Regions from separate parts of the Devosia sp. Soil_C_22 genome, predicted to be linked through region 1. Evidence: riboswitches for the same ligand, from Rfam matches in the RefSeq annotation. Region 1 holds a riboswitch; the other holds the start of a gene.
What was found. Region 1 has a riboswitch for cobalamin ahead of AC3A6I_RS18940 (HupE/UreJ family protein). Riboswitches for the same ligand answer to the same signal wherever they lie in the genome.
Positions count from the first base shown of each region.

Region 2: another riboswitch for cobalamin. It lies ahead of AC3A6I_RS01915 (CbtB domain-containing protein); the one in region 1 lies ahead of AC3A6I_RS18940 (HupE/UreJ family protein).

Region 1 covers NZ_JBDGIY010000002.1:365,057-379,840, forward strand. The annotation lists gene AC3A6I_RS18865 (heme ABC transporter permease) at 1-26, shown strand, start outside; gene ccmD (heme exporter protein CcmD) at 23-196, shown strand; gene AC3A6I_RS18875 (DsbE family thiol:disulfide interchange protein) at 193-744, shown strand; gene AC3A6I_RS18880 (hypothetical protein) at 801-1,175, shown strand; gene AC3A6I_RS18885 (septation protein A) at 1,278-1,904, opposite strand; gene ftsY (signal recognition particle-docking protein FtsY) at 1,897-3,180, opposite strand; gene mtaB (tRNA (N(6)-L-threonylcarbamoyladenosine(37)-C(2))-methylthiotransferase MtaB) at 3,180-4,445, opposite strand; gene dapF (diaminopimelate epimerase) at 4,447-5,322, opposite strand; gene AC3A6I_RS18905 (DUF2087 domain-containing protein) at 5,596-6,141, opposite strand; gene AC3A6I_RS18910 (class I SAM-dependent methyltransferase) at 6,386-6,886, shown strand; gene ffh (signal recognition particle protein) at 7,136-8,761, shown strand; gene rpsP (30S ribosomal protein S16) at 8,803-9,207, shown strand; gene rimM (ribosome maturation factor RimM) at 9,247-9,753, shown strand; gene trmD (tRNA (guanosine(37)-N1)-methyltransferase TrmD) at 9,750-10,430, shown strand; gene AC3A6I_RS18935 (copper chaperone PCu(A)C) at 10,557-11,057, opposite strand; cobalamin riboswitch at 11,158-11,348, shown strand; gene AC3A6I_RS18940 (HupE/UreJ family protein) at 11,408-11,992, shown strand; gene rplS (50S ribosomal protein L19) at 12,365-12,925, shown strand; gene AC3A6I_RS18950 (hypothetical protein) at 13,027-13,638, shown strand; gene AC3A6I_RS18955 (MBL fold metallo-hydrolase) at 13,862-14,665, shown strand.
Region 2 covers NZ_JBDGIY010000001.1:405,897-420,680, reverse strand. The annotation lists gene AC3A6I_RS01965 (precorrin-8X methylmutase) at 1-265, opposite strand, end outside; gene AC3A6I_RS01960 (hypothetical protein) at 262-1,161, opposite strand; gene AC3A6I_RS01955 (sirohydrochlorin chelatase) at 1,161-2,408, opposite strand; gene AC3A6I_RS01950 (cation diffusion facilitator family transporter) at 2,707-3,609, shown strand; gene AC3A6I_RS01945 (hypothetical protein) at 3,655-4,116, shown strand; gene AC3A6I_RS01940 (cupin domain-containing protein) at 4,116-4,448, shown strand; gene cobO (cob(I)yrinic acid a,c-diamide adenosyltransferase) at 4,594-5,235, opposite strand; gene AC3A6I_RS01930 (cobaltochelatase subunit CobN) at 5,232-9,686, opposite strand; gene cobW (cobalamin biosynthesis protein CobW) at 9,726-10,781, opposite strand; gene AC3A6I_RS01920 (CbtA family protein) at 10,778-11,536, opposite strand; gene AC3A6I_RS01915 (CbtB domain-containing protein) at 11,567-11,746, opposite strand; cobalamin riboswitch at 11,785-12,002, opposite strand; gene AC3A6I_RS01910 (hypothetical protein) at 12,023-12,622, opposite strand; gene AC3A6I_RS01905 (DMT family protein) at 12,740-13,096, shown strand; gene AC3A6I_RS01900 (NAD(P)/FAD-dependent oxidoreductase) at 13,224-14,114, opposite strand; gene aztD (zinc metallochaperone AztD) at 14,188-14,784, opposite strand, start outside.

The sequences.
Region 1 (14,784 bases):
CAGCACTGGCGGGGGCAGCGCGATGATCGGGGAAGGCGCGCATCTCGAGTTTATCGTCTGGGCCTATGCTGGCGTCGCCGTGATCACGCTCGGCCTGATCGCCTATGTGATCTGGGACGCGAGACGGGTAAAGGCGAAGCTTGCTGCACTCGATAAGGCCGGCGTCCGCCGGCGCTCGGCCGGGGCGGGCAATTGAAGCGCATCCTGCTCGCGGTTCTGCCGCTGCTCGTGCTGGTAGGGCTGGTCGCCGTGTTCGCCATGAACATGGAGCGCGACCCCAGCCTCGTGCGCTCGGTGCTGATCAACAAGCCGGCGCCGCAGTTCGCGCTCGCGGCTGTGGCGGGGACCGGGGTGGAGGGCTTCGATACGGCTTCGCTTACTGGCGAGGTGACGGTGGTCAACGTCTTTGCCAGCTGGTGCATTCCGTGCCGGGACGAACATCCGCTGATCGAGCGGCTGAAGGCCGAGACGGGCGTGCGCATCTTCGGCATCAACCAGCGCGATGCCGCCGATAACGCGGTGAAATTCCTCACCGAGCTGGGCAATCCGTACGATCGGATCGGCGGCGACACGGACAACCGCGTGTCGATCGACTGGGGCGTCTATGGCGTGCCCGAGACCTTCGTGGTCAACGCGCAAGGCATCGTGACCTTCAAGCATGTGGGACCGATTTCGCCCGAGTCGCTGGTGAAAGACGTCATTCCGGCGATCGAAGCAGCGCGGGCGGGTGGAACCGGCGCATAGCTTCGCCATTTCCTCTCCAACGCCGTCCATGCGGCGGACAACAATGGAGAGGACATATGCAAACGGGAACCAGCCTGCGTTTCATCGAAGAAGGCATGAAGGTGTTCGATCGCGAACGGCACGAGATCGGCAAGGTCGAGTATGTGCAGTTCGGCGATGACGATCCGGAGACACCTGAGGTCGAGGCCGCGGCGCCCAATACACTGCGCGACCGCGACGACAGCCTGATCGACAATATCGCCGAGGTGTTCGCGCCGGCCGACGAGGTTCCTGAGGAGCTGCGCGAAAAGCTGCTGCACCAGGGCTTCGTACGGCTCGATGCCGCCGGCCTATTCGCCTCGGATCGCTACATCACGCCCGAGCAGATCGCCTCGGTGTCCGATGATGGGCTCATGCTCAATGTGACCAAGGAACAGCTGATCAAACATTGAGGCCGGGTCATGCCCGGGCTTGACCCGGGCACCCCATGCCGAGCTTTCGGCTACCCATGTATCCGCGGGTCAAGTCCCGCGGATACAGCTGTATTGCGGAGTTTACGGCAGCGGATCCATGGGCGGGATCGGGTCGACCGGCTCGTTCGGATCAGGCGCGTATTTGGTCAGCAGCGGCAGCTGCAGCATCGAGAAGACGATGGTGATGGGCATGATGCCCCACACCTTGAAGGCCACCCAGAAATCGGTGTCGAACAGGCGCCAGACGACCTCGTTGGCGACGGCGAGGAAGATGAAGAACAGGCCCCAGTTGATGGTCAGCGCGCGCCAGCCTTCGGGCTTGAGCTTGTAGACCTCGCCGAAGACATATTTCAGCAGCGACTGGCCGAAGAACAGGCCGCCGAGCAGCGTGAGCCCGAAGAGCGAGTTCACGATGGTCGGCTTCATCTTGATGAACATGTCGTCCTGCAGAAGCAGGGTGAGCGTGCCGAAGACCAGCACCACAGCGCCGGTGACAAGCGGCATGACGGCGATCTTCTTGAGCAGCAACCAACTCAACACGAGCGACACGACCATGGCGCCCATGAACCAGGCGGTGGCCGAGAAGATGTCGTAGTTGGCGTTGACGAAGAAGAAGACCAGCAGCGGTCCGATCTCGAGCGCGATCTTGATCAGCTGCGGACGCAGCTCGTCCCAGTTCACTTCGGCGGGCTTGGTATCTTCAGTCATCAGCGGTCCTTGCGATTGCCGCGGCGAAATCGCGGGCGGCAAACGGTTCGAGATTGTCGACGCCTTCGCCGACGCCGATGAAATGCACCGGCAATGCGAATTTCCTGGCGATGGCGACGAGGATGCCGCCGCGGGCGGTGCCGTCGAGCTTGGTCATGACCAGCCCGGTGACGCCGGCACGTTTGCCGAAGATTTCGACTTGATTAAGGGCGTTCTGGCCGGTGGTGGCGTCGAGGGTCAGCAAAGTCGCGTGTGGGGCGGTGGGGTCCACCTTCCTGATCACGCGGATGATCTTTTCGAGCTCGCCCATCAGCTCGTCGCGGTTCTGGAGGCGCCCGGCGGTATCGATGAGGAGGACGTCGGAGCCTTGGGCGCGGGCCTGTTCGACGGCCTCGAAGGCGAGGCCGGACGCGTCGGAGCCGGCGGGCTTCTTGATCACCGGGGCGCCGGTGCGGTCGCCCCAGACCTGCAGTTGCTCTATCGCTGCAGCGCGAAAAGTGTCGCCGGCGGCGAGCATGACGGATTTGCCCTGAGCCGCGAACAGGCTCGCGAGCTTGCCGATGGTGGTGGTCTTGCCGGTGCCGTTGACGCCGACCATGAGGATGACGAACGGCTTGTGGATCGGGTCGAGCGTCAGCGGAATCGCAACAGGATCAAGGACTTTGACGATCTCGGCGGAGAGGATCGAGCGCACTTCGTCGCCGGTGATGTCGCGATCGAAGCGGTCGCGGCGGAGGGCGTCGGTGACCGTGGTGGCCATGTCGACGCCGAAATCGGCCTGGATCAGGATATCCTCGAGGTCGTCGAGCATGGCCTGATCGAGCTTCTTCTTGGTGAAGACAGCGGCGATCGAGCCGGTCAGCTGGTCCGAGGAGCGCTTGAGGCCGGAGGTTAACCGCTTGAGCCAGCTTTCTTTTTTCGGCGGCTCGGCGAGTGCGGTGACGGTGGGAACGGGCGGGATCGGATCGGGCTCGGCGGCGAGATCATCCTCGACTGCCTCGATATAGGCCGGGGTAGCTTCGGGCGGGCCGGCTGGCGGCTCGCGTTCCTCAACGAAATCAACGGCTTGCTCGGCTGCTTCTTCCTGCAGCGCCTCTTCGAGGGCGAGCTCCTGATCGGGCGGGAGGACGAGCGGAAGCGCTTCCATCACCTCGTCGAGGACGATTTCGGCTTCGTCCGACGGATTGGGGCTGGAGTCGGCGGTGGTCGGCGTCGCGGGCTTGTCGCCGCCGCCGAACAGGCGCTGGAAGAAGCCCTTTTTCTTTTCTTCAGCCATCAGGCGGCGGTCCTCAGGGGCTCACCGACGAGGTGCCCGTTCTCGAAATGGGTCATCAGCGCTGTCACAATCTCTCCCGCAACATGACCGGGCAATGAACAGGTTATGAACTGCTCGGTGCGTCCGATCCCGTCCTTTTCGACGAGAATGGACTCGACCTGCCCGATGCGCGAGGCCGCGAGCTTGTCGAACTGGGCGTCGCCCAACGCACGAAGACGGGCGGCGCGTTCCTTGGCAACACGCTTGTCGACCTGCGGCATGCGCGCGGCAGGGGTGCCGGGGCGGGGCGAGTAGGGGAAGGCGTGGATGTAGGTGAGGTTCGCCGTCTCGATGAACTCGAGCGAGTTCTTGAACATCGCGTCGGTCTCGGTGGGGAAGCCGGCGATGAGGTCGGCGCCGAAGACGATGTCGGGACGGAGCGAGCGGAGCTTCTCCACCACGGCGAAGGCGTCGTCGCGCAGGTGGCGGCGCTTCATGCGCTTCAGGATCATATCGTCGCCGGACTGGAGGCTGAGGTGCAAATGCGGCATCAGGCGGCGGTCGGACGCTATGGCGTCATAGAAGGCCTGGTCGGCTTCGATCGAGTCGATGGACGAGATGCGCAGGCGCGGCAGGTCGGGGACGTGGCGGAGGATCTGCTGGACCAGCTTGCCGAGCGTCGGCGTGCCGGGCAGGTCGGGGCCATAGGAGGTTATGTCGACGCCAGTGAGGACGATCTCGCGATAGCCGTTGCCGACCAGCTTCTTGATCTGCTCGACGACGAGGCCCATCGGCACCGAACGAGAGGGGCCGCGACCGAACGGGATGATGCAGAAGGTGCAGCGGTGATCGCAGCCGTTCTGGACCTGGACGAAGGCGCGGGTACGGCCATCCATGGCCTCGATCAGGTGACCGGCGGTCTCCCTGACCGACATGATGTCGTTGACCTGGACCTTGTCGTTCAAGGGCAGGCCGAATGCTATGGGGGCATAGCTTTCCGACTTCAGCTTGTCGGCATTGCCGATGACGAGATCGACCTCGGCCATGTCGCCGAACGAGCGGGCCTCGGTCTGGGCGGCGCAGCCGGTGACGATGATCTTGCGCTCGGGATTGTCGCGCCTGGCCTTGCGGATGGCTTGCTTCGCCTGCCGGACGGCCTCGGAGGTGACGGCGCAGGTGTTGATGATGATGGTGTTGTCGAGCCCGGCCTTCTCGGCCTCGGCCTTCATCACCTCGCCTTCATAGGCGTTGAGGCGGCAGCCGAAGGTCAGGGTCTCGATCGCCATCTCAGGCGACCTGCTGCTCGCGGGACCACGAGCCGGTATGGGGATCGAAGGCGCCGGAGAATTCGAGCTCGGCCGGGCCGGTTAGCAGCACATGGTCGTCGGCGCGCCACTCGATGACGAGATCGCCGCCGGGCAGGGTGACGGTGGCCTTGCGGCCGGTGCGCCTGGTGCGGGCGGCATTGACGAGGGCGGCGCAGGCGGCGGTGCCGCAGGCCTTGGTGAGGCCGGCGCCGCGCTCCCAGGTGCGCAGGATGATGTGATCGGGCGCAACGACCTGGGCGACCGAGATATTGGCGCGCTCGGGGAAGATCGGGTGGTTCTCGAGCAGCGGGCCGAAGCGGTCGAGGGCGTAGTTCCACACGTCATCCTTCACCCAGAAGGTGGCGTGCGGGTTGCCCATCGAGGCGACCGACGGGGTATGTAGCACCGGCGCGTCGATCGGCCCGACCTGGAGCTCGATGCCGGTGGTGTCGACGAACTCTTCGGCGAGCGGAATCTCCTGCCAGCCGAAACGCGGCTTGCCCATGTCGACGGTGATGAGGCCGTCGTCGCGCTCGTCGCCGGTCAGGATGCCGGCCAGCGTCTCGAAGACGAAGTGCTTGCGGCCGGTCTCGGCGCTCAGCGCCTGGACGACGCAGCGCATGCCGTTGCCGCAGGCCTGGGCCAGCGAACCATCGGAGTTGATGATCTCGATATAGTTCTCGGTGCCGGGCGTCCGCGGATCATGGATGGCCATGATCTGGTCGAACCTGGTGGCCGGATCGGCATTGATGGCGATGGCGGCGGCAGGGGTCACCCGGTCGGCACGGCCACGCATATCGGCAACGATGATCTCGTTGCCGAGCCCGTTCATCTTGAGGAATGGGGCGTTGGACATGGCGGCGCCTTGGCGGTTGTGGGGCCTATATGGCGGATGTGGGCGGAAATTGCCAGTGGCGGGGGATCTGCAGGGTGCGAAGGACGCATCGAGCGTGGGGCGCACCCCCACTCTGTCCCTCCCCCGTCCAGGGGGAGGTGACCTGCGCTCGAAAGTCATCGTTCCACAAGCACCGGCGTTTGTTTGGGCGTCTCCCTCCCCCTTGCGGGGAGGGGACAGGGGTGGGGGTATCTCTGCGAGCCAGCGGGAGAGGAATGATTCACGTGAGACAATTCACGCTTTGGCCCGCTCCGCCAGATGCGCCAGCAGCGGAGTGAGCTCGGGGGGCGGGGATTTCTCGATGCGGCGGTAGGTGCGGCCGTCGATGGTGCGTTCGAGCATCTTGCCGTCGATCATGGCGCGGCGGATCAGGGCGTGGTCGCCGAAATCGTGCCAGTCGCGGATCAGGTCGCTGATCTGGCGCTCGGTGAAGGCCTCGCCGCGCGGGATGCGCGACCACAGGACCCAGAGGCAGAGCATCTGGTGGCTGTAGCGCGAGGGCCAGTTCATCAATACGCCCAGGTCGTCGAAATAGCGGACGGCTTTCTCGACCTGGCTGAGATCGGCGCGCGGGCCGGGCTCGGCGGCGGCCTTCAGCCGGTCGGCGGCTTCGGCATCGGTACGCAAGTGCTGGTAATTGGCGAAACCGGCGGCCTTGGCCAGCATGTTGAGCAGCTCGACATGGGTCGGCGTGCCGTCATGGCTCGCGAGGCTCTGGCGCAGGGTTTTGGCGAAGGGCGACAGGTCGGCGACCTGCAGCGGAATGGCAGTTCTGGACATGACTTATCCTCTATCGTGCCGACCCGAGGCGGGTGTCGTGGTCGCCGGCTTGCGAGGGCACGAAGGACAAGTGCTGTCTCGAAAGAAAGGATATCGCAGGTTTAGCTCCCCGTGAGGGGCGGCGACGCCTGGGTGAACTGCAGACCCTGCCGACCCTATAGCGCCGGTGGGGAAAGCGGGCAATGGCCTTGTTCAGGCCACGTTCGGACGGGTAGTTCGGGACGTTGCCGGAGGGGGAGTCGAGTTGGCGGAGATTGCGAAGCGGCACCGCTGGGCAGTGGAGCTGCTGGCGCCACAGCCGGGCGAGCAGGTGCTGGAGATCGGCTGCGGGCATGGCATCGCGACCGGGCTGGTGCTGTCGGCCGGCGCGGACGTGGTGGCGGTCGACCGCTCGGGCAAGATGGTCGAGGCGTGCATCAAGCGGAACGCCGGGCTGGGGCGGCTGACGGCGTTCGAGAGCGATTTCGAGACGATGGAGCTGGGTCCGTTCGACGCAGCGCTCGCGATCAACGTCGACTTTCCCCGGCACAAGGATCGCGGCTGGGCGGCGGCCATGGCCAAGGCGGTGAAGCCGCGCGGGCGGATCGTGCTGGTGCTCGAGGCGCCGGCGATCCGAAGCGTGGACCGGTTCGCCATGCAGGCGGCCGCCAGCCTCGCCGGCGTGGGGTTCGAGGTCGACACGCAGTTCAACGACGGGATCGTGGCCGTGTCAGGCGTGCGGATTGCCGCCGACAACAGGAACTAGCGAGCGGCGGCGCAGCGGCCGATGGTGAACGGGGCGCGTGCGTTTCCTTGACTCCGCCCCATTCCTCCTCTATTCCGCGCCCCAATCCATCAGGACAAGTCTCCTGAAGGCCGACCGGGACCCGTGAAGGTATAAAGAGATCCCGGAGGCTCCCACCCGACAGCGCGATGCGCCCTCGGGTGTGTTTGGCGTTTGCGCTGATGGCCCCTACATCCCGAGCCACATGGGCACGGGAAACGAGGTAGACGGATGTTCGAGAGCCTAAGCGACCGGCTTGGTAAAATCTTCGATGGACTTCGCGGGCGCGGTGCGCTCGGCGAGAAGGACGTCGACGAAGCGCTGCGCGAAGTGCGCCGGGCGCTGCTCGAGGCCGACGTTTCCCTCGAGGTGGTCAAGGCCTTCGTCGAGCAGGTGCGCGACCGCGCCGTCGGCGTCGAGGTCACCCGTTCGGTGACGCCGGGCCAGCAGGTCGTCAAGATCGTGCATGACGAGCTGGTCAAGGTGCTGGGCGAAACCCAGGTGCCGATCGATTTCAATACCACGCCGCCGATGACCATGCTGATGGTCGGCCTGCAGGGCGCGGGCAAGACCACGCATGCCGGCAAGATCGCCAAGCGCATGAAGGAGCGGCAGGGCAAGAAGGTCCTGCTTGCCTCGCTGGACGACCGCCGCCCGGCCGCCAAGGAGCAGTTGCGCGTGCTCGGCGAGCAGATCGGCGTCGATACGCTGCCGATCCAGCAGAACGAAAAGCCCGTCGATATCGCCAAGCGCGCCCAGCGCGAGGCCCGGCTCGGCGGCTATGACGTCGTCATCCTCGACACCGCCGGCCGCACGCATATCGACGAAGAGCTGATGGCGGAAACGGCGGCGGTGAAGGCCGCGACCGAGCCTCACGAAATCCTGCTGGTCGCTGATGCGCTGACCGGCCAGGACGCGGTGAACCTCGCCCGTTCGTTCGACGAGCGCGTCGACATCACCGGTATCGTCCTCACCCGCGTCGACGGCGATGGCCGTGGCGGCGCGGCGCTCTCGATGCGGGCGGCGACCGGCAAGCCGATCAAGCTGATCGGTACCGGCGAAAAGATGGATGCGCTCGAGGATTTCCATCCCTCGCGCATCGCCGACCGCATCCTCGGCATGGGCGACATCGTCTCGCTCGTCGAGAAGGCGGCGCAGAACGTCACTGCCGAAGACGCGCAGAAGATGGCGAAGAAGCTCAAGAAGGGCGTCTTCGACCTCGACGATCTCAAGAACCAGCTGCTGCAGATGAAGAAGATGGGCGGCATGGGGTCGCTGCTCAACATGATGCCGGGCATGGGCCAGATGAAGAAGGCCATGGCCGGCGTGAACCTCGACGACAAGGTGTTCGACCGCCAGATCGCGATCATCAACTCGATGACGCTAAAGGAGCGCGGCAACCCCGACCTGCTCAACGCCAAGCGGCGCATCCGCATCGCCAAGGGCTCGGGCACCAAGGTCGAGGACGTCAACAAGCTGATGAAGCAGCACCGCCAGATGGCGGACATGATGAAGAAGGTCTCGAAGGGCGGCATGGGCGCGCTGTCGGGCATGTTCGGCGGCAAGATGGGGGGCAAGATCCCCGGGCTGGGCGATATGCCCTCGCCGGAGAACATGGATCCGGCCGAGCTCGAGCAGCTGGCGCGGCACATGGGCATCGACCCGGCGTCGATCCCGCAGCAGCAGGGCGGACCCGGCGGGGTCGGCGCGCCCAAGCAGCTCGCACCTTCCAAGCTGCCGACCGATGTCGGGCAGCTGTTGAAATCCGGTTCGGGTGGATTACCCGGGCTTGGCGGCGCACCGCGCTTTCCGGGACTTCCCGGGTTAGGCGGCGGGTTCGTGCCGAAGAAGAAATAACCCTGAACAGCAACGAACGAACTCAACTGAAGGACTGAAGAATGAGCCTGAAACTCCGCCTCGCCCGTGCCGGTACCAAGAAGCGCCCGTACTACCATGTCGTCGTCGCCGACGCCCGTTCGCCGCGCGATGGCCGCTTCATCGAGAAGATCGGCAACTACGATCCCAAGCTCGCCGACAAGGACAAGCGCGTCACCCTCGTGACCGAGCGCGTGCAGCACTGGCTGAGCGTCGGCGCGCAGCCGACCGACCGCGTCGCCCGTTTCTTCGACGCCGCGGGCCTGCTCAAGCGCGAGCCGCGCAACAACCCCGAGAAGGCCAAGCCGGGCAAGAAGGCGACCGAGCGCGCCGAAGCCAAGGCGCAGGCCGAGGCTGATCGCGCTGCCGCCGCCGCTGCCCCGGCTCCCGCCGAGGCTCCGGCCGAAGAAGCCGCCGCTACCGAGTAAGCCGTGGCTGTCGCGGGCGAAAGCGGGAGCCTCCTGCTCATGGGTCGCATCGGTGCGGCCCATGGGATCAAGGGCGAGGTGCGCATCCAGTCCTTCACCGAGGATCCGCTGGCGCTGGTCGACTATGGCCGGCTCGCGACCAACAAGCCGGGGCTTACGGTCCGCATCCTTGCGGCGCGGACCACCACCAATGTGCTGGTGGCCCGGCTCGAGGGCGTCAACGACCGCGATGCGGCGGAGAAGCTGAACGGGGTCGAGCTCTATGTCGACCGTTCGCTGCTGCCCGAGGTCGAGGACGACGACTATTATCACGCCGACCTGCTGGGCCTCAGGGCCCAGCTGAGAGACGGCACGGCGCTGGGCGTCGTGTCGGCCGTGCCGAACTACGGGGCGGGGGATATCCTCGAAGTGCGCGACGAGCGCAGCGGAGACACGTTCCTTTATCCCTTCACCAAGGCGGTGGTGCCGGAAGTGCACCTTGCCGACGGGTATCTCGTCATCGAGCCGCCGATCGAGGCGGAGCCGGGCGAAGAGGAACCCGATTGAGCTTTTCCGCGTCCGTCATCACGCTGTTTCCCGAACTGTTCCCGGGCCCGCTCGGCGCCTCGGTGATCGGGCGGGGGATGGCGGATGGGCTATGGTCGCTCAATGCCACCCAGCTGCGCGACTTCGCCACCGACCGGCACCGGACGGTGGACGATACGCCGTCGGGTGGCGGCGCCGGGATGGTGCTGAAGCCGGACATTCTCGCCAAAGCGATCGACGCGGTGGCGCCTGCGGGCGATCCGCGGCCGCGCATCCTGATGAGCCCACGCGGAAAACCGCTGACGCAGGCGCGGGTGCGCGAGCTGGCGGCGGGGCCGGGGGCGGTGATCGTGTGCGGGCGGTTCGAGGGCGTCGACCAGCGGGTGATCGAGGCGCGGGCGCTCGAGGAAATCTCGATCGGCGACTATGTGCTCGCGGGCGGCGAGGTAGCCGCCATGGTGCTGCTCGAAGCGGTGGTGCGGCTGATCCCCGGGGTGCTCGGGGCGGCCGAGAGCCATGCCGACGAGAGTTTTGAGAACGGGCTGCTCGAGTATCCGCAATATACGCGGCCGCAGGTGTTCGAGGGTCGGGAGATCCCGGCGGTGCTGACCGGCGGGGATCACGGCAAAGTCGCGAAATGGCGGCGCGCCGAGAGCGAGGCTCTCACCAAAGCGCGGCGGCCGGATTTGCTGAAGTAGGCGGACGAGAGGCCGCCCCTGCGCCTCCCTCCCCCTTGCGGGGAGGGATCGAGGGAGGGGTGGTCCGGCGATCACCGATGGACCCCCACCCCCAGCCCCTCCCCGCAAGAGGGGAGGGGAGCAAGGTCAGTGGCCCTGGTGGCCGGTCGGGGCGGTGTCGGCGTTGGGGGCGCCGATCGCGAGCGTGACCGGGACTTCGCCGGCTTTCTCGAATTTCAGCGTGAGTGCGAGGCACTCGTCGGCCTTCAGCGGCTGCGTGAGATCCATCAGCATGAGGTGGTAGCCGCCGGGATCGAGCGTGAGGCTGCCGCCCGCCGGGATTTCGAGGCCGCCTTCGACCTGGCTCATCTTCATCATGTCGCCCACCATCTGCATCTGGTGGACCTGCACCGTTCTGGCGCCTTCGGTGGAGCCGCCGAGCAGGCGGTCCGGCGCGGTCCCCCGGTTCTCGATGGTGAGGTAGCCGCCGGCCACCTTGGCCTGGGGCAGGGTGGCGCGGCTGAAGGCGCCCGAGATGGTGAGGTCGCCGGCGGTGAAGATGTCGGCCGCGCAGCCGGCGGGCTGGGCGAAGGCAGGAGTGGCGAGGAGCGAGAGGCCGAACAGGGCCGCGGCGGAGAGGTAATTCATTGCGCTGATCTCGGTTGCGACCTGCGTTTAGCGCATGCCCGCCCGCCACGTCTTGCGGCAAATCGGACAGCGGGCCCGATTGCTATCGAGGGGCCAGAATGACACAAAGGGTGTCGACGGTGCGCATCCTTCGTTCAGAAGGCGGCGTGAAACGGGAAGCCGGTGAAGTGCCGGCGCCGCCCCCGCGACTGTAACGGACCGATACTCTCCCCCGTGGTGCCACTGGTTTCGACTGGGAAGGCGGGTGAGAGGGTCCGGAGCCAGGAGACCGGCCGTCCGGTGGTGACCCAAACCGGGACCACCGAACACATGAAACGCGACAGGGACGGTGGGTCCCGATGGAGAGATTTATGCGCGCGCTGATTGCCTTCCTTTTGATTCTGCTGCCGACGGCGGCCTTCGCCCATCCGGGGCACGAACATGTGCCCGGGCTGCTGAGCGGCTTCCTGCACCCCATCGGGGGGCTCGACCACGTGCTCGCCATGGTGGCGGTCGGCGTGTTCGCCTACGTACTGGGCGGCCGTGCCCTGTGGCTGGTGCCGCTGAGCTTTGTCGCCATGATGGCGGTCGGCTTCGGGCTCGGCCTGGCGCAGGTCGACGTGCCGTTCGTGGAGCTCGGCATTGCGCTGTCCAGCGTGGTGATCGGTGGCGTCGCGGCGCTGGGCCGGCCGATGCCGGTCGTCGCCGCTTCGGCGCTGGTCGGTGTGTTCGCCGTGTTCCATGGCCACGCGCATGGCGCTGAGATGCCGGCGGGTGCCGCCGGCTTCGAGTATGCCGTGGGCTTCATCGTCGCGACGGCAGTGCTGCACCTCGCCGGCATCGGCGCCGCGATGGGCCTGGCCAAGCTCGTCGGCAAGTATGGCAAGCCGGTGGCGCAGGTGGCCGGTGGGCTGTTCGCGCTGGGCGGTGTGGGCGTGCTGGCCGGGTGGCTCTGAGGGCATAGTGCCCGGCAGCAACCCCCTCTCTTGCGAAAACTAAGGACTTAGCTGCGCTAAGCCCAAGTTTTTGCTTTCTCCCCCGGCTAGGGGGAGAGGGGCCTGGTGGGTGTCGCCGCCCCCTCCCCCGCCTTCGGCGGTCCCCCTCCCCCGTTCCGCGGGGGAGGATCACGGGAGGCCGGTGGGCCGACATAGAAGTGACATCAGATGCCCGGGAGCCCTAGACTCTCGGGCGTTCTTCATCTATAGCCCCGCTCGCTTGAGCTTCGGCTCGGCCAATAAGCGCATAACAATCCGTGCAAACAAGACCGGGCGGTCGGCGGAAACGTCGGCGAAACGCTCCATCGAAAAGATCATAACGGAAAGACTGACATGTCGAACATCATCGAACAGCTCAATAAAGAGCAGTACGACAAGCTCACCGCCAAGGCCCATCCGGAGTTCACCCATGGCGATACCGTCAAGGTGTGGGTGAAGATCCGCGAAGGCGACAAGGAACGCCTGCAGGCCTATGAGGGCGTGGTGATTGCCCGCTCCGGCGCCGGCATCATGGAGAGCTTCACCGTCCGCAAGATTTCCTACGGCGAAGGCGTGGAGCGCGTGTTCCCGGTGCTGTCGCCGAACATCGACCGCATCGAGGTGGTGAAGCGCGGCAAGGTGCGTCGCGCCAAGCTCTACTACCTGCGCGACCGTCGCGGTAAGTCCGCCCGTATCTTCGAGAATACCGGCGCTCGCACCAAGAAGATCGAAGCCGGCGAACGCACTGCCGCGCTCGAGGCCAAGAACGCCCGCGAGGCGGAGAAGATCGCCGCCGCCGAGGCGTTGGCCAAGGAGCTCGCCGAGAAGGATGCTGCCGAGGCCGCAGCAGCTGCTGCTGCCGCCGCGGAAGCCGCTGCCGCCGAGGCGCCGGCCGAAGAGACCAAGGCCGAGTAATCGGTTGATACTGTTGAGCGCGCCACAGTTTTGGCGCGACTGCAGCTAGAGTTCAGCCCGGCTTACGAGCCGGGCTTTTGATTCCAGCCGAGGGACTTGGAATGGACGCAACTCTTCAGGGCGCAGAAGAGCGGCGGCAGCTGGCGGAGGACCTGAGGTCCGAGGCGCGCAGCGTGCTGGTCGATACGGGGCTGCTGGACATGCTCAACGGCCGCTTTGGCGAAGCGGTGGTGACCGGCAGCGCCGGCTACGACCTGATGGTCTATCGCGATATCGACATCCACATGCCGTGCGAGGGCGAGCGCTGGGCCGAATGGGCGGGGCTGGCGGCCGACATCGCCATCCAGCTCAGCACCGTGGGCCTGCAGCTGCACAAGGCGAACTACCTCAACGACTATGTCGAGCCGCATCCGCTGGGGGCGGGGCTCTATTGGGGCCTCGAGTTCAAGGATTTCGCCGGCAATGGCTGGAAATGCGACATCTGGGGCTGGGAGCCATTCGATTTCGCCGTGCGCCAAGCGCGCGACGCCAACCTGCGCGCCGACCTGTCCCGCTGCGACCGCGACCTGATCCTCAAACTCAAGCACGAGGCACGGGCCCGGCCGGGCTATTATGGCGTGATGGTCTCGGGGTTCGATGTGTACCAGTTCGTGATGGCCGGCGCGGGCGAGACGCTCGATGAGCTGGAGCGTTGGAAGGGGCTGGTGGCCTAGAGGGCAGCTCGTCCGGCCTCAGAAAGGCCCCCTCACCCGGCGCTGCGCGCCGACCTCTCCCCCAAGGGAGAGGTGGTGCCGCGGCAAGATCGTGCCTCAACTCACCTCTCCCTTGGGGGAGAGGTCGGATCGCGAAGCGATCCGGGTGAGGGGGCCTTACAGCCGCCACCAGTTTCGCTAACACTTCCTCCGGACAGCACCCAATGACCGGAGGAAATCATCCATGCAATCCTACATCTGCGTCACCTGCGGCGTTGCCCATGCGCCATCCGCGGCGCCGCCGCGCCATTGCGCCATCTGCGATGACGAGCGGCAATATGTCGGGGCGGGCGGGCAGCGGTGGACGACGCTCACCGAACTGCAGGGGGAGCGCAGGAACGAGTTCCGTGACATGGAGCCGGGCATGGTGGGGATCGGTACGACGCCGTCGATCGCTATCGGCCAGCGCATGTTGCTGATCCAGCAGCCGGGCGGCGGGATTTTGTGGGAATCGACGCCGCTGGTGACGGACGAGGCGGTGCAGCGGATCAAGGAGCTGGGCGGGGTCCGGGCGATCGCGATCTCGCATCCGCATTTTTATGCCTCGATGCAGGACTGGGCCGAGGCGTTGGACGTGCCGATCCACATCCACGCGTCGAACCGGGAGTATGTGATGCGGCCGTCCGACCGCATCCGCTACTGGGACGGCGAGACGTTCGACCTGGGGCAGGGCGTGACGCTGGTGCGCTGCGGCGGGCACTTTGTCGGCTCGAGCGTGCTGCACTGGCCGGGCGCCGATGGCAAGGGCGTGCTGCTGACCGGCGATACGATCACCGTGGTGCCGGATACGCGCTGGGTGAGCTTCATGTATTCCTACCCCAACCTCATACCGCTGCCGGAACGCACGGTGCGCCAGATCGTCGGCGCGGTGGAGCCCTATGAGTTCGACCGGGTGTACGCGTCGTGGTGGGACCGGACGGTGGTGCGGGACGGCAAGGCGCGGGTGCGGGCGTCGATGGAAAGATATATCGCGGCGATACGGGGGTAGGGGTCGAGGCGCAGGGCGGAGAGTTCGGCCGCCCCCTCCACCAAGCTTCGCTTGGTCCCCCTCCCCCGCCACGCGGGGGAGGATCATGGAGCGGCAGGCCTAAGGTCAGTGTTGTTGAC
Region 2 (14,784 bases), on a different contig from region 1:
CAGGCAAACTGCGGCGGATCACGCCGGAGCGCACCATCTCGCAATCGCAGAGCACGGGCGCACCGGTGGCGAGCGCGACCTGCGTGGCCTCGGCCACCGCGGGATCGCCGAGGATATCGTCCGCCAGATCGACCATGCCGCAGGCGTGGATCATGCGGATCGCGGCGGCGTGCAGCGCGGACGGGAGATGCGCGAGATCAGCCTCGGCCCGGATGGTGGCGAAGGAGGCCTCATAGATGGCGTCGGGATCGCGCAGGTAGGTCATGCCGCGCTCCGCAGGTTGGCGAGCAGCGCCTGCTGGCCGGCGCCGGCGATCCAGCCTTCCTCGGCGAGCGCGAGGAGGCGCTGTTCGGCCGTCAGGCTGGATGGCGCGGAAAGAAACGGCGCGAGCAGATCGTCGCGGTCGAGCTGGAAGAAGCGGGTGCTGGCGACTTCGACCTGAGCCCGGTCGCGCGGCAGGCCGTCAGCCTCGGTGACCGGGAACATCGAGGGGTAGATTTCGACGACGGTGATGAGCTTGCTCATCTCGGTCGCAAAGCCGGTTTCGAACGGCCAGATGGCGATATGGTCGCCAAGCTCCGTATGATGGCGTAGCGCCTCGAGCCGGGCGATGCCGAGCATCGACTGGCTGCCGACCGAACCGACGCCGGTCAGCTTCCAGATGGGCTGAACGCGCGGCACGAAGCCTTCGGCAATGCGGCGCTCGGGGATGTTGGCATAGGCCGCGACCGGGCGGCGGGGCCCAAGCGCGTCGTAGCTGTGCTGGTGCGGATGGCCCCAGAAATGCGGGCCATCGGCGAACCGGCGGTTGATCGATTCGGCGACCTGGAAGCGGTTGGAGCGGTTGTCCGGATCGTCGGTCAGCTCGGCGTGCAGGTAGCGCCAGACCGCGCGCCAGTCGGCCGCGCCCGCGATGGCTTTCGCGGCACCGCGCGGATAGCCGAAGACGAAATCGAAGCCGAGCATGACGCGCTCGCCGCGCTCGAGCGCTGCGAGCAGCCGGCGGACGATCTCGTCCATCGCGACATGGCGCGTCGGCGGGTTCTCGCTCGGCACGCGACCGGTGGGGCCGAGATCGCCGATCCAGATCGAATCCTTGCCGCGCTTGGGGCTGTTCGCCGCCGACCAATCCACCGCGATGTAGCGATCGAACAGCGGCATCAGCGCTCCTGGTCCTCGCGGGCGAGGCGACCGGGGACCTTGGGCAGGGTCACCGGGCCGAGCGGGTGATCGGCATGCGGATAGGGGTGGTGATGGTGGTCGCCGTGATCGTGGTGATGGCCGTGATCGTGCGGGTGACCATGATCGTGGCTCATGCCGAGGCGGATCAGCGGCACGGCCGGATCGGCCAGCAGCGCGTGCGTGGCCGGAGCGTGCGGGTGCACATGCGGATGGGCGTGGTCATGACCATGATCGTGCGTATGCAGCGGCGTCCAGGGCAGGCCGTGCTTCCTGCAGAACGCCTCGTCGCGGCAGGAGCTGTCGCAATCGCCGCCGCAGGGGCAGTTCTCCATCCCGCCACCGATGCCCTCGACATGGTGGTGGTGGCTTTCCTGCTTCAGGCCGACCTCGGCCTCGAAGCCCAGCACCTGCTCGCGATATTTGCACATGGCGCAGTTCATCAGGTTCTGGCCGACCAGCATTTCCTGGATGCGATCGACGAAGGTGTCGATCACCAGCGGGTGGTCGTTGAGATAGGGCGCCTTGAGGAACTCGATTTCCGGATACTGCGCGGCGGCGTCGTCGACGGCGTCATAGATGCGCTTCACCAGCACGCCGGTGAACAGGAAATACGGGAACACGATGATGCGACGGTAGCCCAGCCGCGTCGCATGCTGCAGCGCCGGCGCGACGAGCGGGAAGGTGACGCCGGAATAGGCCACCTCGCCCCAGCCAAAGCCCATGCCCTCCCAGAGGAGGCGCATCACCTTGGCCACGTTGGAATTGGCATCGGGGTCGGAAGCGCCGCGGCCGACGACGACGAGCAGGGTTTCGTGGCGCGGCACATCGCTGGGGGCGGCGGCAATCGCTTCCTGGATGCGGTCGCCGGCGGCGCGAAGCATCTTCAAGTCCACGCCGAGCTCGCGGCCATAGCTGAGCTCGACGCCGGTTTTAGCGGCATAGGTGTTGAGCACAGAGGGGATGTCGTTCTTGGCGTGGCCCGCGGCGAACAGCATGCCGGGCACAGCGAGGATACGCTCGACACCGGACTCCCGCAGGCGATCGAGGCCCTGGTGGATCACCGGGTTGGCGAACTCGAGATAGCCGTATTCGACGGGGACGCCGGGCAACCGGGCGTGAAGGGCATCGGCGAGGTGCGCAAACTCGTCGACGGCGCGGGTGTTGCGGCTGCCATGGCCGCACAGCATCACGCCGGTGCCGGCCGGCAGGACCAGGGATTTATCCATTTTCTCGCCTCGTTGTCTGGGCAGGCACTCGTCCGAAAACCGTCGCCACTTTTCGGGTGCCTGCCTTTCGTGAGGCAGAGTTCTTGTCGACCAATCGCAGCCCCGGAATTGGTCCCCGATTTGGGTCGACCGCACCGGGCATGAGTTTCAGCCCGTCAAGGAACGCTGCACTATCAAGGGGTTGTATTGGCCGGTTTAGAATGGGTCAAACGATTCCCGGCCAGATGCGAACGCTTCTCAAAATCAGGAGCAAATTCAGGCACTTGCCAGCGCACGCGGGGCGGTCTAGGAGCCGCCAATGAGCGCACCCACCACCAGCATCACCGTCCGCGTCGCCTATGGCAGCCTTGCCGTGGGCGTGGTCGTGCTGGCGCTCAAGGGCTTTGCCGCCTACGCCACCGGCTCGATCGCTCTCTATGCCGATGCACTCGAAAGCATCGTCAACGTGGTGACGGCCGTCGTGGCGCTGGTCGCGGTGCGGCTGGCGGCCCGGCCCGCCGATGCCACCCTGCCCTATGGCTATCACAAGGCCGAGTATTTCTCGGCGGTGATCATCGGCATCTTCATCGCGGTGACGGCGCTGCTGATCTTTCGCGAGGCCTATTTCGGCTTCATCGCGCCGCGCGGGTTCACGCTCGATCCGGTGGGTATTGCGGTGAGCGTCTTGGCGACGGCGATCAACGCCGCCTGGGCGTGGCGGCTGGTGCAGATCGGGCGGCGCGAGCAATCGCCGGCGCTGCAGGCCGACGGCCGGCACCTCGCGACCGACGTGGTTTCGACGCTGGGGGTGCTGATCGGCGTGCTGCTGGCCGCCGCGACCGGCTGGAAGCAGCTCGACGCGGTGCTCGCCGCGCTCGTCGGCCTCACCATCCTGTGGTCGGGCTGGGAGCTGGTGAAGGAGAGCGTGATCGGGCTGATGGACGTGGCGGTGGAACCCAAACAGCTCAACCGCATCCGCGACATCATCTCGACCAGCGCCGAGGGCGCCATCGAGGCGCACGACATCCGCACGCGGCAGGCGGGGCAGATGACCTTCATCGATTTCCACCTCGTGGTGCCCGGCGCGATGAGCGTCGCCGATGCGCATGCCATCTGCGACGCGATCGAGGCCAGGCTGCGCGAGGAAGTCGAGCGGGCCCAGATCACCATCCATGTCGAGCCCGAGAACAAGGCCAAGCACTCCGGCATCGTGGTGCTGTAGGCCCGCGAGTTGCGCATCACGGCAAATGCGGCGATGGTTTCAACCATGCGCCTCGTTCTCGTCATGCTCGCCCTGCTGTTCGCCGCACCGGCCTTTGCCGACGACTGGAAGCGCTATGACAACGGCCGCTTCGGCTATGGCATCGACGTGCCGCCGACGTTCACCTGGGGGCGCGAAAGCGACAATGGCGACGGCCGCAGCTTCCGCGATGGCGCAAGGCGGCTGAGCGTGTGGGGCGGCAATATCGTCGAGGGCGACTTCGAGGGCGCTGCCCGCGCGGCGATCGGCTACGCCACCGGCGAGGGCTGGGGGATCACCTACGAGTCCGTGGCGCCGGACTGGCTGAGCTATTCGGCGACGCAGGGCATGCGGGTGCGCTACGAGCGCATGGTGGCGCTGTGCGACGGGCAGTATGCCGCGTTCCGGCTGGAATACCCGGCGTTCGACATCGGGCGGATGAACCCGGTTGTGGAACGGCTGGTGGAGACGCTGACGGGAGGCTGCTGATGGCACAGGTATTCGAGCGGAGCGACTGGGCCGAGCACCCCACCCGCCGGATGGGCGAGTGGGAAGGCGGCGAGGCCGCTAATGTCACCGTGATCCTGCACGAAAGCATCGAGCCGGGGCGCGGGCCACGGCTGCACACGCACCCCTACCCCGAGACCTTCATCATCGAGGAAGGCAGCGCGCTGTTCACGGTAGGCGACGAGGAAATCGAAGGCCGGGCCGGGCAGATCATCATCGTGCCGGCCCACACGCCGCATAAGTTCGTGACGCTGGGGCCGCTCAAGAGCATCCACCACGCCAACCCGCGGTTTGAGACGCACTGGCTGGAGTGAGCGGGCACCCCTCATCCGGCGCTACGCACCACCTTCTCCCCGACGGGGAGAAGAATACCGAGAGGCCGGTGATCACCTCTTATTCCTCTCCCCGTCGGGGAGAGGGTGGATCGGCCGAAGGCCGAGACGGGTGAGGGGCTTCGCCTTAGAACTCGATCCCCGCCTGCGCCTTCACCCCGCTGCGGAACGGGTGCTTGATCTCCGTCATTTCCGTCACGAGGTCGGCGATCTCGATCAGCTCGTCCTTGGCGTTGCGGCCGGTGACGATGACGTGGGTGTCGCGCGGCTTGTTCCGCAGCACGTCCAGGACCTCGTCGAGCGGCAGGTAATCGTAGCGCAGCACGATGTTGAGCTCGTCGAGCAGGATCAGCTTATAGGCGGGATCCGCGATCAGGGCCTTGGCCATCTCCCACGCGCCGCGGGCGGCGGCGAGGTCGCGCTGGCGGTCGGCGACATCCCAGGTGAAGCCCTCACCCATGGCCTTGATGGTCACCTGCTCGGGGAATTTGTCGAGCACGTCACGTTCGCCGGTGGACCAGGCGCCCTTGACGAACTGCACCACGCCGACCTTGAAGCCGTGCCCGATGGCGCGGAACACCATGCCGAAGGCGGCCGTTGATTTGCCCTTGCCCTTGCCGGTGTGAACGATGAGCAGGCCGCGCTCCTCGGTCTTGGTGGCGAGGATCTTGTTCCGCGCCTCCTTCTTCTTCTTCATCTTTTCGGCGTGGTAGGCGTCGCGCTCCGCCTCGGTCATGAGGTCGGTCTTTTTGGGGGCCTTGTCGGTCATCGGTGGTCTCCGGGCTCTCGGTCGCTTCCCTCCCCCTTGCGGGGAGGGATTGAGGGTGGGGGTGGTGCGGTGGTCTCCGATCGACCCCCGCCCCCAGCCCCTCCCCGCAAGGGGGAGGGGAGCAAATCGGGGCTATCCAACCATTGGAACGCCGAATTCGACCTCGGTGCCCAGAAGCCGCGGCGGCGGGCTTCGTTGAATTTGGCGATCAGCTCATCGTAGCCGAAGCGGTTATTGGCGCGGATGAATTCGCGCGTCACATCGTCCTCGACGAAGGCTTCGAAGGCGAGATCGAAATGGTGCGTCTTCACCGCGCCTGTGGTGGCGGCGAAGGCGAACATGTAGTCGAGGGTGGCGATGATCTCGAAGGCGCCCTTGTAGCCGTGCCGCTTCACGCCATCGATCCACTTGGGGTTCACGACGCGCGAGCGGACGACGCGGGAGATCTCCTCCTCCAGCGTGCGGGCGAGCGGGCGCTCGGGGCGCGAATGGTCGTTGTGATAGGCGGCGGGCTTGCGGCCGGTCAGCGTCTCGGCCGTGACGGCGAGGCCGCCCTCGAACTGGTAGTAGTCGTCGCTGTCCAGCAGGTCGTGCTCCCGGTTGTCCTGATTGTGGACAATGGCATCGATATTGGTGAGCCTGGCAACGAACCGGTCGCGCTCGGGCGTACCTGACGCATGCGCGCCATAAGCGTATTGGCCCCAATTGAGGAATGCGTCGGCGAGATCGGCCTTGGTCTCCCACGAGCCCGAATCCATCAGGCCCTGCAGCCCCGCGCCGTAGGCTCCGGGCTTCGATCCGAAGATGCGGTGGCCTGCCCTGAGGGCGGCCTCGCGCTCGGACGCACCGGATTTCATCAGCTCGAGCGCGTCGGTGCGCATGCGGGTGGCGATTGGATTGTCGCCCTCGGGCTCATCGAGCGCCCCGATGGCGCGGATGGCCTTGTCGAACAGGGCGATCTGCGCGGGGAAGGCATCGCGGAAGAAGCCGGAAATGCGCAGCGTGACATCGGCGCGCGGACGGCCGAGTCTTGCGAGCGGGATGATCTCGTAGCCGGAGACACGGAGGGAGCCGGGGTCCCATGTGGGTTTGGCCCCGATAAAGGCGAGGGCCTGCGCGATATCATCGCCGCCGGTGCGCATGTTGGCCGTGCCCCAGACGGAAAGCGCGAGCGAGCGCAGCGGGACGCCGTGATCCTGGAAATGGCGGAGCAGCAGGTTCTCGGCCGATTTCCGGCCCAGCTCCCAGGCGGTGGGGGTGGGCACGGCACGGTTGTCGACGGAGTAGAAGTTGCGGCCGGTGGGTAGCACGTCGAGGCGGCCGCGCGACGGCGCGCCGGAGGGACCGGGGGCGATGAACTTGCCATCGAGGCCGGCGAGCAGCGCGGCGGTCTCGGAGGGGCCCGAGGCGCGGAGACGGGGGCGGATGATGGTCTCGATGGTGGCGAGCACGGCGGCGGTGGCGGGCCAGTCGGGGTTGGGGGCGCGGCCATCTACTAGTTCGGCGGCGAGCTGTTCGAGGTACTCGACGACGTCACCGACGGTGCGCATCGCACCACCCCCACCCCCGGCCCCTCCCCGCAAGGGGGAGGGGGGCGACTCCGCAAGTTCTGCGAGGACTGCCGTCAGGCCTTGCCAAACGCCGTCCAGGTTGGTCGCAACGTCTCGATTTGTGAAACGGATGACCCGATAGCCACGCGATCTCAGGAAGTCGGTGCGCGCAGCGTCGCTCTGCTGTGCCGAATCGGTGAAGTGCGTTTCGCCATCGAGTTCGACAACCAGCTTCGGATGGTGTGACGCAAAGTCGGCGACAAATCTCCCGATCGGCACCTGCCGGCGGAAGTGGACCCCGCCCTCCTTGAACGTCCGCAGCATCGACCACATCACCCGCTCGGGCGCGGTCGCTGCATTTCGCAATCGCCGCGCGTTCGCGATACTTCGGGGAGCATGGTCGGCGAGGCCAGCGTGCCCCCCTCCCTCTTGCGGGGAGGGGTTGGGGGTGGGGGTCGCGCGGTCGGGCACGAAAGGCCCGGTCCACTCCACGCCCAAGTCCGCCGTTAGCGGATCGAACCCCAGTCTCAGGTCATCGGCCAGCGCACGGATCAGCGACGCCTCCCCTGCCCCCTCTCCGCGTGGCACGCGCGCGAGCGCCACGACCAGGTCGCGCTCCAGCCGGCCGGTCGGGGATTGGCCGAAGATGTGGAGGCCATCGCGGATCTGCGCTTCCTTGAGGTCGCACAGGAAGGTGTCGATCCGGCGCAGCGACTCCGTCTCGTCCGGCACCAGCCCGATGTCGCGGTCCAGCCGCGCGTCGCGGGTGAAATCGAGGATGCGCTTCCTGAGCCCGGCGAGGCGGCGGCGGTCCATGCCGGAAGCGGCATAGTATTCGTCGAGCAGCGCCTCGAGGTCCTTCAGCGGGCCGTAGGTCTCGGCGCGGGTCAGCGGCGGCACGAGGTGGTCGATGATCACCGCGCCGGTGCGACGCTTGGCCTGCGTACCCTCGCCGGGATCGTTGACGATAAAGGGATAGAGCTGCGGCAGCTCGGCCCACAGCGCAGCGGGATAACTGGTTATGTCGAGCGCGGTGGCCTTGCCGGGCAGCCATTCGAGATTGCCGTGCTTGCCGTTGTGGATGACGGCATGCGCGCCGAATTCGTGCCGCAGCCAGAGATAGGCCGCGAGATAGCCGTGCGGTGGCACGAGGTCCGGATCGTGATAGCTGGCGGTCTCATCGAGATGATAGCCGCGGGCGGGCTGCAGCAGGATGGTGACGTTGCCGAGGTCGAGGGCGGGGAGATGGAAATTCTCACCCCGTGCGAAGGGATCGGCGGAGGGTTCACCCCAACGCGCTGTGACCTCGGCCTGTATTTTCGCGGGCAGCGCTGCAAACAGCGCGCGGTAGCGATTCATGGGTAACGTGATGCCGGTGCCGCGCTCGGGATGGGCGTTGGTGGGGCCGGATTGGAGGGCTTCAATCAGGGCGTTGCCTGTAGTGAGCACACCGAACTGCTCCCCTCCCCCTTGCGGGGAGGGGCTGGGGGTGGGGGTCGGTCGGTGATCCTCAGTACCACCCCCACCCTCAATCCCTCCCCGCAAGGGGGAGGGAGGCGAAGGAGCTGAGAGACCATAGCCGGCGGCCTGCAGTGATTTCAGAATCTCCACCGTCGATTGGGGCGCGTCGTACCCCACACCGTTGGCCAGCCGCCCGTCGCGGATCGGGTAGTTGGCCAGCACGATCGCCACCTTGCGCCCCGCCACCGGCGTGCCCCGCAGCACGATCCAGTTCTTCGCCAACGTCACCGCCCGGCTGATACCTTCCGCATCCGGCGCGTAGGCCGAGAGCGGACACTGCGTGCGCTCGTGCCATACCGCTTCCTGCTTGTGGCCGACGAGGATCATGCCGTGGCGGCCGTCGAGCTCGGGCAGCACCACCTGCATGGCGAGGTCCTTGGCCGACAGCCCCTGTGGATCGGCCGCCCACTGCGCTTCCGGCCGGCCGGCCTGGATCAGCTGGATGACCGGGGCGTCGATGCCAGCGAAGGGGTTCTGCCTGTCGTCGAGGCCATCGAGCCCCAAGGCGAAGCCTGTGAGGTTGAGGACGACCTGCGGCGGATACGCCGCGAATACCGCCTGCACGAAGCGGATGCAGGCCCCCTCTTTCAGCGTCGAGACGACGATGGGGACGGGGTTCAGCTGTTGCGCCTCAAGCTCGGCGATGATCGCCTCGAGCGTCGCGGTGCCCGCGCCCTCGAGCGCGGCACGGTAGAACAGCAGCGGCACGTTTGGGTGAGGCGAGGGCGGGAGGTCCTCGATCATGCCCTGCGCTGGATGCCAGAGACCGAAGCGCGCGAAGGGGCGCGGGGCGAGCTCCCCTCCCCCTTGCGGGGAGGGGTGGGGGGTGGGGGTGGCGCTGTGAGCCTCGCCGCCACCCCCACCCTCGGTCTTTCCCCGCAAGGGGGAGGGAGGCGATGACGCCGCCAGCAGGCGAAACACCGCCAACAATCCATCGGCATTGTCCGGCCCGCCGGCCGTGAACAGCGCGTGCAGCCGCGACCAGTCCCCGGGAGCAACGGTCGAGCGCTGCTGCAGGATCGGGTCGGGTGTGGCGTCGCCCGGCAGCAGCGCCAGCTTGAACCGCCCCTGCAGGGCAAGCCCGGTCAGCTCGTCGACGCCATACTGCCAATAGGCCGGGCCGCCGAGCAGGCGCACGACAACCAGCTTGGCATGCTGCACCGTCTGCTCGATCCACATATCGACCGACAGGTTGTGGCCGAGGCGGAGGATGTTGGCGAGGCGGAGATCGGCCGCCCCTGCCCGGTCGGCCGCCGCCGCCAGCATCATCAGCTCGCTGTCGGCGGCGGAGGCGAAGACGATGTCGGCCGGGGTCTGGCCGAGATCGATGGCCTCGCCATCCTGCTGCAATGCCCCGGCCTGCGCCGCGAGAAGATGCATCAGGAATGCCTTCCACCGGGTGTGTCGGGCTGCATGGTGTTAAGCCACGACCGCCGCCGCCTGCTGCAGGCTCGCGGTGATCGCCGCGCGATCGAGCGGACTCTCGCCGATCACCACCAGCGCGGTCTGGCGCGCCTCGCCCGGCTTCCACGGCCGGTCGAAATAGGCGTTCACGCGCGGGCCGACCGCCTGGATGGCGAGCCGGGCCGAAGCGCCGGGTAGCGCTGCAAAGCCCTTGAGGCGCAGCACATCGTGGGTGCGGATTGTCTCCTCGATGATGCCAAGGAGCCGGTCCTTGCTGGTGACGCCGTCGAGGGTGACCGAGAACGAGTCGAAATCGTCGTGCTCATGCCCCTCGCCACCATGCTCGAGCTCATGGTGGCTCTCGCGCCCAGCCAGGTTGTCCTCGGTCGACAAGCCCATGCCGAGCAGCGCCGCGACATCGACATGGCCGTTATGGGCGCGGACGATGCCGGTGCCCGGGCGCATCTCGGCCTTGAGGTGCGCCTCGACCGTGTCGAGGTCGCGCGCGTCGACGAGGTCGGACTTGTTGAGGATCACCATGTCGGCGGCGATCAGCTGATCCTCGAACAGCTCGCCGAGCGGCGTCTCGTGATCGAGCATGTCGTCGGCCGAACGCAGCGCATCGACGGCCGCCTCGTCATTGGCGAAGCGCCCGGCGGCGAGCGCCGCGGCATCGGCCACGGTGACGACGCCGTCGATGGTCACTTCCGACTTGATCTCGGGCCAGTTGAAGGCCCGGATCAGCGGCTGCGGCAGCGCCAGGCCGGAGGTCTCGATGACGATGTGGTCGGGCCGATCCGGCCGGGCCAGCAGCTGCTGCATGGTGGGGATGAACTCGTCGGCGACGGTGCAGCAGATGCAGCCATTGCTCAATTCGATCATGTCCTCCTCGCGGCAGGTCTCGTCGCCGCAGCCGGCGAGGATTTCCTTGTCGACGCCGAGTTCGCCGAACTCGTTGATGATCAGCGCGATGCGCTTGCCCCTGGCATGGGCGAGCACGTGGCGGACCAGCGTGGTCTTGCCGGCGCCGAGGAAGCCGGTGACGACGGTGACGGGGATCTTCTCGGTCATGCGTGGGCTCCCTTGAGGGCGAGGCCTTCGCTCCTGGCGAAGCGCTCGTTGAGCCAGCCGAACAGCGGGCCGGCGATCAGCCAGAACAGCGCGCCGACGCCCAGGGCATTGGCGGCAAAGCTGGTGGCGAGGTGGGCGGGAACGACGCTCGGCTCATGCGGAGCGGCGGGCGCCCCGATGAGATGCGGCGCAATCAGCAGCACCGCCGCAATGGCGAGGCCGAGCGGGTTGCGCAGCTTGGCGACAGTGATCAGCGCCGCGCCGGTGGCAATGGCCGTGCCGATCCACCAGGCCTGGCGGACGACGAGATCGGCGGCCGGCATGCCGGGCAGTTCCGGCGGCAGGCCGAGGGCCGGGGCGAGTTGCAGGGCGAGGAAGCCGCCAATGCCCCAGACGACGCCGTTCCGTGCATTGATCTCGAGGCCGGCGAGCACGCTCACAGCGGCCAGCACAAAGACGAAGCCGATGCCGCCCAACACGTTGGCGAGCACCGTGTAGGCGGTGCGCTCGAAGCCGTCTTGGGGGGCCCAGGCATCCTCGTCATGTTCATGTGCCCCGGCGGGCGCGGCCGCTTCGTGGCTATGCTCGGGAGTGCCGGCCGGATGCTCATGCGCTTCGGCCGGGTCGACGTTCTCGTAGGTTTCGGCTTCGAGGATCAGGGGCGTGACGCGCCATTGCTGGGCGGCACTCATGGCCAAGCCGGCTGCCAGTCCAGTGAGGACGGCAGCGAAGAAGATTCGCTGGAAGAGTTTCATCGATGTCTCGCGGATTCGCTGGTTGGCGGCTCAGTGGCAGGGGAAGCCGAGCGCATGGCGCGTGTCGTGCGCGCCATTGTGGATGGCCATGTCGCTGGCAAAGCCGACGCCGCCGACGAGGACGAGGCCGATGAACAGTGCCAGCACGCCTGCGATGAGACGGTGCGAGATCGAGAGAGAAGCAGTCGACGTTTGAGTCGCGGTGGTCATGTGCGGACACCCTCCGTGTGCACGTTGATTTGGGCTCTGCGCCCGGTTGCACGTCGGCAGGTCTCCTGGCTCACGGGTCATCGTAATCTCCGGCCTTCCCGCCGTCCCAAGGACGACAGTGGCTAGTCGGAGGCACTCGCCGCTTACAGTTGCGGGGGCAGCCACGGATTTGGTCCCTGATGGGTACGCCGCACCGTGTTCCCTTTTGATCCGCGCGCCCAAGCGGGGTTGCGGAACCAACGTGGCTGTATCGTTACGCCGAGCGGTGGGGTGCGGTCAATCTTCCGCGGCGTTCGGATCCGGGTAGCCGATGGTTAGGCTCTGGATACGGGCATCCACCTGTTCGAGCAGCGGCTCAGTCGACTGGATCAGCGTATCGCCCGAGATCGGACCCACGTCGAGATCGGCCGGATAGTCGCCGACGGCGAAGCGGAACGACACGGTGCAGCCGCCCGGCAGGTTCTCGAACTTGCCGCCAGTGGTCACGGCGGTACCGCCATAATCCCAGAAGAAGCCGTAAAGCTCGAACGGGCCGCCATTCAGCGCTTCGACCTCCTTCACCGTCATGCCGACGGCGAGTCCGCCCGGCGTGGTGACGCCGGCCGGTACGGTGACATAGGAGAGCTGCTCGCGCGCCTCCTCGTTCCACCAGCCGAACTCCTGGCGTTTCGCCTCGTCGCCGGAAAAGATCGTGGTGGCGAGCAGCGTCGTGCCCTCGGGACCGGGAACGTCGCCGGTGATCACGTTATCCTTGCCGAAGGTCTCGATGAGCCGTGCCTCCGAGCTGTCGGCGGCGTAGGGCCCCTCGCACTTTATCTCCTCGGCGAAGACGGGAGTCGCGACGAACAGGATGGGAAGCAGCAGCAGGGTGCGCATGGGATCAGGACCTCCGACTCGCCCGGGGGACGGACAGGCCACAACTCTGTGCAGGGCTTGCGGCGAGATCAGGGCGCGAGGATGAATGGGCATCCGCTCCCGATTCGCCGGTGCTCCATGCCCTTCACCTTCCAGACCGTGATGCCGATCGTGCTGCTGATCGGCTCCAACGTCTTCATGACCATCGCCTGGTACGGACACCTCAAATTCCCCAGCGCCGCCCTGTGGGTGGTAGTCATGGCGAGCTGGGGCATCGCGCTGGTCGAATACTGGCTGGCGGTGCCCGCCAACCGCATCGGCTATGGCACCTATACGGCGGCCGAGCTCAAGACCATCCAGGAGGTGATCAGCCTCACGGTGTTCGTCGCCTTCGCGGTGTTCGTGCTCGGCGAAAAGCTGACCTGGAACCATGCCGTCGGCTTCGGCCTCATTTGCCTCGGCGCCTTCTTCATCTTCCGCGGCCCGCTCAAGTAGTGGCCTCGCTCCCCTCCCCTTGCGGGGAGGGGTGGGGGGTGGGGGTCCATCGAGGATCACTGCACCACCCCTACCCTCGTTCCCTCCCCGCAAGGGGGAGGGAGGCCCGAAAGGCCGGTGACAGAAGCTAAGTGAGCAGCGAGCGGTGGGCGAAGGTGCCCGCCGCGACGCCGCCAGCGACCGCATAGCTGATCGAGGGCATCGGGAACGCCACATCGCCGGCGGCATAGACGCCCGGCACGGTGGTCATCTGCGTCTGGTCGACGGCGTAGAATGGGCCGAGATGGCCGTCCTTGGTCTCGCAGCCGAGCTCGACCCCGATATTGGTCGATAGCCGCGCCGGCGGATGGGCGAACATGGCATCGAGCGGCACCTTGCCATTGGCGGTGACGATGGCCCGCAGCTGGCCGCTGTCGTGCTCGAGGCTCAGCACCGTGTCGTCGATGATCGGCACGTTCATGTCGGCCAGCGCCTTGCGAGCGATGTCGTCCACCGGATTGCCGTTGGTGAACAGGGTGAAGGTGCTGGTCCACTCCTTGTAGAAGCGGGCGAGGTCGAGCACGTCGCCGTGGCGCAGCAGCAGGCCGAGCTTGTGATCCGCGAACTCGTAGCCGTGGCAATAGGGGCAGGTGAAGACGGTGTTGCCCCAGCAGGCATCGGCACCCTTGGGCAGGACGCTGAGATCGTCGCTCATGCCGTGCGCGAGGATGATGCGGCGGGTCGGCAGCCTGTCGCCGCCCTCCAGCTCGACGACGAAGCTATCGCCGTCCTGGCTGGCGCCGGTGGCCCGGGCGTTGCGGATCTCAACGGTCTTGTAGATGGCGAGCTGGCGGCGGGCTTCGGCGACGAGTTCGAGCGGCGGGCTGCCGTCGCGGGTGAAGAAGCCGTGTGAATGCGCGGCGAAGCGGTTACGCGGCGCGCCGGTGTCGAGCACCAGTACCTTGCGCCGGGCGCGACCGAGCTGGGTGGCGGCGGCAAGGCCGGCAAAGGCGCCGCCGATGATGATGACGTCATGCATGATGGATCCTCAGGATCGGAATGAGCCGGAGCCGCGGATGTTCCCCGCGGCCCGACAGCAGGTTGGATGCGTATCAGTGCGACTGGCCGGAACCACCGACGGCAACGATATTGTACGGCTTGCCGGCGACGGGAATCTCACGCTCGAGAGCGAAGGTGGCGGCATCGACGATATGCAGCTTGCCGGCCAGGGGATCGGTGACGGCGATCTCGCCGCCGGCCACGGCGATGCGCGGTCGCGGCAGGCTCCACTCGCCGTCCATCGAATAGGGCCCGGTGACGGTCAGGCTCTTGTCGATCGCGCCTGCCACGATATCGAGCCGATGCAGCTTGCCGTCCTCGGTGAAGATGTAGGCGTATTTCACGGCGACCGGATCGATGGCGAAATGCACACGGCGGGTCGGCAGGTCGACAAGCCGGAAGGTCGAATCGGCGGACGGGTCGATGATGGCGACGCGATCGGCGCCGTAGTTGCCGAGCCAGTACTGCATGGCAACGCCGCCGAGCAAGGTGGTCGACTTGCCCTCCGGCAGGTCGTCCGAATAGGGCAGATGCGTGATCCGCGGCCCCTCGGCGCTCTCCTGCACCAGGAGCAGGCCGGTGGCGCAGGCGATGGCCAGCGTATCACCCGAGCTGGCCTCGCCGTGAAGATCGGGGCAGGCATACAGATC